2 regions of the Ruminococcus bromii genome follow, and region 2 is predicted to be linked to the other one. Evidence: predicted binding sites of a transcription regulator. Region 2 holds the regulator's gene; the other holds the start of a gene.
The links. The regulator LexA, encoded in region 2, represses DNA repair genes until DNA is damaged. The targets are predictions, from matches to a motif close to CNAACANNTGTTNG.
Positions count from the first base shown of each region.

Region 1: a site for LexA is predicted at 1,780-1,793, ahead of dinB (DNA polymerase IV). Genes of this name have one in related genera too.

Region 1 covers NZ_CAKMVP010000003.1:571,743-575,171, forward strand. The annotation lists gene QDI94_RS02970 (JAB domain-containing protein) at 60-767, opposite strand; gene pyrE (orotate phosphoribosyltransferase) at 854-1,531, opposite strand; gene dinB (DNA polymerase IV) at 1,806-3,080, shown strand; gene QDI94_RS02985 (hypothetical protein) at 3,125-3,358, shown strand; gene QDI94_RS02990 (SPL family radical SAM protein) at 3,371-3,429, shown strand, end outside.
Region 2 covers NZ_CAKMVP010000003.1:1,529,779-1,533,207, reverse strand. The annotation lists gene QDI94_RS07675 (LytR/AlgR family response regulator transcription factor) at 1-177, shown strand, start outside; gene upp (uracil phosphoribosyltransferase) at 482-1,108, opposite strand; gene lexA (transcriptional repressor LexA) at 1,408-1,998, shown strand; gene QDI94_RS07660 (NUDIX hydrolase) at 2,010-2,411, shown strand; gene QDI94_RS07655 (hypothetical protein) at 2,464-2,721, shown strand; gene QDI94_RS07650 (hypothetical protein) at 2,918-3,193, opposite strand; gene hrcA (heat-inducible transcriptional repressor HrcA) at 3,332-3,429, shown strand, end outside.

The DNA of each region.
Region 1 (3,429 bases), 960 kb from region 2:
CGATTTTAATTATAGAACAGATGTTTTAAATTGTCAAATGTTTCTTTTAAAGAACATTATTACTTTTCATAATAGAAGATGTTCCCCGCAAGCCTGCTTTCACGGAGAGAAACATAATCATCATCGGTTATTATGAAATGGTCGATAAGCTCAACTCCGACAGTTGCAAGCGTACTCTTCAAAACTATTGTTGTGTCAAGGTCACTTCCCGAAGGCAGAGCCGTCCCGCTGGGATGATTATGTGCTATAAAAGCAGTTTTGGCATTGTGACGAAGTGACAAATCAACAATTTTTCTGACGGGCATATCGGATGAATTGAGCGAACCTTTTGAAATTATATCAAAATAAATCATCTTGCCCTTTGCATCACCGAGCATGAGAGCGACACATTCGTTTGTTCGACCGATAAATTTTGCTTTAAATATTTTACCGAGATTTTCATAGTCGATGATATTATCATGTGACATCTTTGATTCGGTATAAAGTCTTGCCATTTCGGGCAACATTTTGAGCAATGCAGCGGCATTTTCAGACAGACCGAACTCCTTCATAAGCTCGTCAATCGGAGCGTCACACACTCCGCCAACAGTGATATAACGGTCAAGCAGACGGTGTGCAAGAGGATTTGTGTCCTTTCTCGGAATAGCATAGTAAAGGAACATTTCAAGAGCCTCGTGAGTTTCAAACACATCAAATCCGTTTTCTATGAACTTTTTACGCATTCTTTCACGATGACCGCTGTGTTCATTGTCAGTTGTCCGTGCCATATTATCCCCACCGCAAAATAAGTTTTTTCAAACTTTGGGGGCGGATAAAACCGCCCCGACTGATTAATATTAATAATTAAAAGCTGTTATTCCTTTACGCCGTACTGCTCATAATAAGCGTCAATAGCGGCTTTGAGCTTGTCATCAATAACAACCTTGCCCTTATATTCTTTGTTGTAAAGGTGTTCAACAACCTCAGCCATTGTTACGATTGCGGTCGTTTTAAGACCGTACTTCTCTTCAATCTCGGAAAGTGCGCTCTTTGTACCCTTACCACGCTCCATACGGTCAACGGAAACAACAAGACCGATTGGTTTTACATCGCCCTGAGCCTTGATAATCGGGAGAGTTTCTTCAATTGATGTGCCTGCTGTTGTAACATCTTCGATGATAACAACCTTGTCACCGTCATTGATAGGACTGCCGAGAAGAATACCCTTGTCACCGTGATCCTTAACTTCTTTTCTGTTTGAGCAATAACGGATATCCTGACCGTATTTTTCGCTGATTGCGATAGTTGCGGCAACAGAAAGCGGAATGCCCTTGTATGCAGGTCCGAAAAGAACATCAAAACCAAGACCGAACTTGTTGTTGATAGCTTCTGCATAATACTGACCAAGACGGCGGAGCTGAGCGCCTGTTCTGTAGAAACCTGTGTTTACGAAGAAAGGAGTTTTTCTTCCGCTCTTTGTAACAAAATCGCCAAATTTGAGAACCTGACAATCAACCATAAATTCAATGAATTCCTTTTTGTAAGCTTCCATCAATAAAACCTCCGATACAAAATAGCTTTCGGACAAACATCTGTAATATCCGACAGTTTTACATAATTCAACATTATAAATTCTACCACAATATCTTGTTTTTGTAAATGACAGTTACACAGCTGTAATCAATATGTAGTGCGTAGCCTTGCAAATCAAAAAATTTTTACATTTTTCTTTTTCGTTTTTGACTACCGTTTTAACTATTTACGCTTGACTTTATAGAACAAGTGTTCTATAATTAAGTAAAAACAAATGTTCGAGGTGATGCGTTGTGAATATTAATTGTGCCGTTGACAAAAGCAAATATAAAAAAGACAGGGTTATTCTTCACAGCGACTGCAACGGATTTTATGCGAGCGTTGAGTGTCTGCATCACCCTGAAATCAGGAACAAACCTGTTGCCGTGAGCGGTGATGCGGAAAATCGACACGGAATTATTCTCGCTAAAAATGAGATTGCGAAGAAGTACAATATAAAAACAGGCGAGGCAATCTGGCAGGCAAAGCAGAAATGTCCCGATCTTGTAACCGTTCCGCCTCACTTTGATTTATACAAGCGATTTTCAAAAATGGCGAGGAGAATTTACAGTGAATACACCGACAAAATCGAGCCGTTCGGACTTGACGAGGCATGGCTTGATGTTACCGACAATAAGGATATGAGCGGTAAAGAAGTTGCAGCTGATATCAACCGCCGCATAAAGCAGGAACTCGGAATAACCGTAAGCATCGGAGTCAGCTTTAATAAAATTTTTGCCAAATTCGGAAGTGACTATAAAAAGCCTGACGCTATAACGGAAATCACACGGGAAAATTACAGAGATATTGTGTGGAACTGTCCTGCAAAAGACCTTTTGTATGTTGGCAGAGCAACGGGCAGAAAGCTTGAATCTATCGGCATTTATACGATTGGAGATATTGCAACTGCCGATGTTACGCTGTTGCGGTCATATCTTGGAAAATGGGGCGACCTGATTTACGGCTTTGCAAACGGATATGACTCTTCCCCTGTTGCTCATATGAACGAAAACAGCGAGGTAAAGTCAATCGGTAACTCAACCACAACTCCGAAAGATATGGTAACCTTTAACGATGTAAAACAGGTTATATTCGTTTTGTGTGACAGTGTTTGCAGAAGAATGCGTGAACAGGGATTTATGGCAAAAACGGTTTGTATTTATATTCGTGACAATGAACTGACGACATTAAAAAGACAGCATACAATGGAGGCACACACGAATCTTACAAAGAAAATTACAAAAGCCGCAACGGAACTTTTTATAAAAAGTTATAAAATGGAAAAGCCGCTGAGAAGTATCGGCGTAAGCGTTACGGATTTTATTCACGATGATCAGCCTCATCAAATAAGTTTTTTAGTTGATGAAAAGCGACTCATTCAGAATGAGCGGCTTGACAAAACACTTGATATGTTGAAAAAGCGATTCGGCAATTATGCTGTGCGCCCTGCGGTTCTGCTTAATGACAAGGAACTTTCAGATTTTAATCCAAAAGAGGATCACACAATTCATCCTGTCGGATATTTATAATCAAATCGTGAGCGTTGCTCAAATTTGAAAAGAGGTAACAAGCTATGAAAAAGTATGTTAAAGTTACTGCCACATTTGATTGTGACGGAGATCTTATTCCCGAATATATTGTGTGGGATGACGGAAGAAGATACCGCATTGACAGGATTTCCGATGTGCGGTATGCGGCATCTCTCAAAGCAGGCGGTGCCGGAATACGCTACACCTGCCATATCCTCGGCAAAGAACGATATCTGTTTTTGGAGGAAAACAGGTGGTTTGTCGATGCCAAACAATAAGCGGAGGATTATATGCATAAGGTCAAAGCAAAAGGAATTTTGTCTGCCGCAAATGGCATGAACATTTACAG
Region 2 (3,429 bases):
AATGAATTTATTTATATTTCCAGAGGCTGTATTGCAAATATGGCAAATGTGCAGAAAGTTGACCGCCGCGAATGGGTATGCAAAAACGGCGACAGAGTGCCGATAAGCGCATCACTCTATGCGGAAATTAAGGAGAAGCTGCTTGATTTTTGGGGGCGAAAAATAATATGCGATTGACACGCTCCGACAAAAGCGTGAAAATTAGCGGTCAAAAATCGGCAATTTAAAGACTAATTAACACAAGCAGGTTTTTTGTGTTATAATAATATCGAAAACAGGGTCTGTGAATCTAACCGGTCACAAATAAATACGCAAGCCTTGCTCTTTGAAAGTTATTCCGAAAGATATGTTATTTTGGAAAACCTTATCCTGTTTCGCACATCCTAACCCCGAAACACTTTTAACACTGCTGCATTTACATTTATGCGAAACAGAAAAAGCCTGAGCATTTTTGCTCAGGCTTTTTGAATGCTTGAAAAAATTATTTTGTTCCGAAAATTCTGTCGCCTGCATCGCCCAAGCCGGGGCAGATGTATGCATTTTCGTTGAGCTCACGGTCAAGACAGCCGACATAAAGCTGAATGTCGGGGTGCGCATTCATAAGAGCGTCAACACCCTCGGGAGCTGCGATGATTGACATGAACTTGATTTTCTGACCGCCGTGCTTTTTGATGAAATCAACAGCGGCAATAGCCGAACCGCCTGTTGCAAGCATCGGATCAACAACAACAATCTGACGCTGGTCGATTGGATCGGGCAGCTTGCAGTAATATTCGTGAGGTGCGTGGGTTTCGGGGTCACGGTAAAGACCGATATGACCTACCCTTGCAGACGGAACAAGTGCAAGAATACCGTTTACCATACCAAGACCTGCACGGAGGATAGGCACAACTGCGAGCTTTTTGCCTGAAATAACAGGCTGAACAGACTCCTCAATCGGAGTTTTTACCGTGATGTCCTGAGTTTCAAGGTCAGAAAGAGCTTCGTAACCCATAAGCATTGCAATTTCTTCAACCAATTTGCGAAATTCGTTTGTTGATGTGTCTTCTTTTCTGAGAAGTGTAATTTTGTGTCTTATAAGCGGATGTGTCATGTACGAAACTGACATATCATTGCCTCCTTGTTGAATTTTGATTATTTGATTAACTTAATGATACTAAAAACCGTTCAAAATGTCAATGATATCAGGGATTAAGCGATGCTTTTATCCTAAACATTATTTCATAATATATACGGATTTGCCGTGCTTCGCTGCTCCGACTTTTTTCTGTCGATAAACATAATTCTGACAATTTGTCCGTTTGTCAGAGAAAATAAAAAAATTCAAAAAACATAAAACAAATGTTTGATTTTTTTGAAATTGTATGGTACAATCATACTGTAATTACAAACAAGGGGCGTTGCGATATGAAACCTTTAAGCAAAAGCCAACAGAAAATTTTCGATTATCTAAAGGAATGTGCAGGCGAGGGCAGAGTTCCGTCAGTTCGTGAAATCTGCGAAGAAACGGGACTGAGTTCAACATCAACCGTTCACCACCACCTCAAGGCACTTGAAGAAAAAGGTCTTATTTCACGAGAACACGGCGTGAACCGTTGTATTCAGATTAACGGCATGGAGAAAAACACCGATGTTCCCGTTTTGGGCAGAGTTGCGGCAGGTTATCCGATTCTTGCCGTTGAGAATATTGAATGTTATGTGCCTGTTCCCGACAGTTTAAAAAGGGGCAGAGAGCTTTTTGCTCTGCGTGTTCAGGGCGAAAGTATGATTAACGCAGGCATTTTCCCTGACGATATTTTAATTGTTCACCGCACACCTGTTGCGGAGAACGGCGAAATCGTTGTTGCTCTTGTCGGTGACGAGGCGACCGTAAAGCGTTTTTACAAGGAAAACGGTCACTTCAGACTTCAGCCTGAAAACGATAATTTTGAACCGATTATAGTTGACGAAGTCGCTTTGCTCGGCAAGGTGATCTCGCTTGTAAGATATTTTGATTAAAAGGATTAGCTATGAAAGTTAAATTTTACAGCCTTAATACAGACAAGCCGTTGAAATACGCCGTAATTTGTGCGAGATACAACGGAAAATGGGTTTTCTGCAAACACAAAAATCGTGATACATATGAAATTCCGGGCGGTCATCGTGAGGACGGCGAAGATATTGAAGCAACCGCAAAGCGTGAACTTTGGGAAGAAACAGGGGCGAAGGATTTCGAGATCTGTCCCGTATGCATCTATTCGTTCACGGATTACGGAATGCTCTATTTTGCGGAAATTCGCAGTTTCGAAGAACTGCCGCCGCTTGAAATTGAAAAGATTAATCTTTTTGACGATATACCAAAAAATTTGACATACCCTACAATTCAGCCGTTCCTTTTCGAAAGAGTACAGGAGTTTTTAGAAACGAAATAACAAAATACTGTTTGCAATCTGCAAGATAATACATTTGAGAGGAAGTGATAAAATGCGTGACTATGTGATTTACGATATGTACACAGATGACAGAATGTTTCGTTACGAGGTCTATAAGCACCCGAACGGAATGTACGAAGTGTGTGTTCAGTCGAGAGAGGCGGAAGATTTTGCCGTGAACGAGCAGTACCTCTACTGCGACATTCCCGAAGAAGTCACACATTTTACCGACACTCTCGAAAGAGCAATAGAAATCGGCGACTGCAAGCTGTACTGCCTGATCGGCGAGTATCTTGCACGCTGTTCGTGAAGCCGGACTGTGAAGTACAGCCGCAGTGTGCTGTGTGTTAGGCTGAGCCGATTTTACGGCTGTTCCTTCTGCTATATATGATATATATAAATGCTTTCGGCTGATTGACGGTAAAACAAATTTGTTATTCATTTAAAAGAATCGGGCGGCAGAATTTTTATTTCTGCCGCCCGATTCTTTTGTGTGTAATGTTTACTTATTTTCTTTTTCTTGTGAACCAATATATCAATCCAAGCACAATCAGAAAACCGCCGAGGATGCAACGGAAGACTATATTCAGCGTACCCTCAAACATCGGATAGCCTGCAAAGGTTCGCAGACCGTACCACACGGTCATAAAGATAAAGAACAAAGCCATCAAAACAGCGAGCAAGCCTTGGTGTTCATGACGGTATTTGATTCCTATGACAACCATAAGAACGGCAAGAGCTGCCCAAAGCCATACATACATATTTTGAAGAAATTCGCCCATAAAATTCACCCTTATATTATTGCTAAGTAGATTATAGAGTATCGGCTGCGCATTGTCAAACCGTGTTATGTGATGATTTTCTGAAAACGAAAAAATTTTTCAAAAACGCTTGACTTTTACTGACTTTGGTATTATATTATGAGTATAGCAATTAGCACTCAACCGTTGAGAGTGCTAAAACAGCAAAATCCGACACGAAATGAGGTGAACGGTATGGAGCTGGCTGAAAGAAAAAA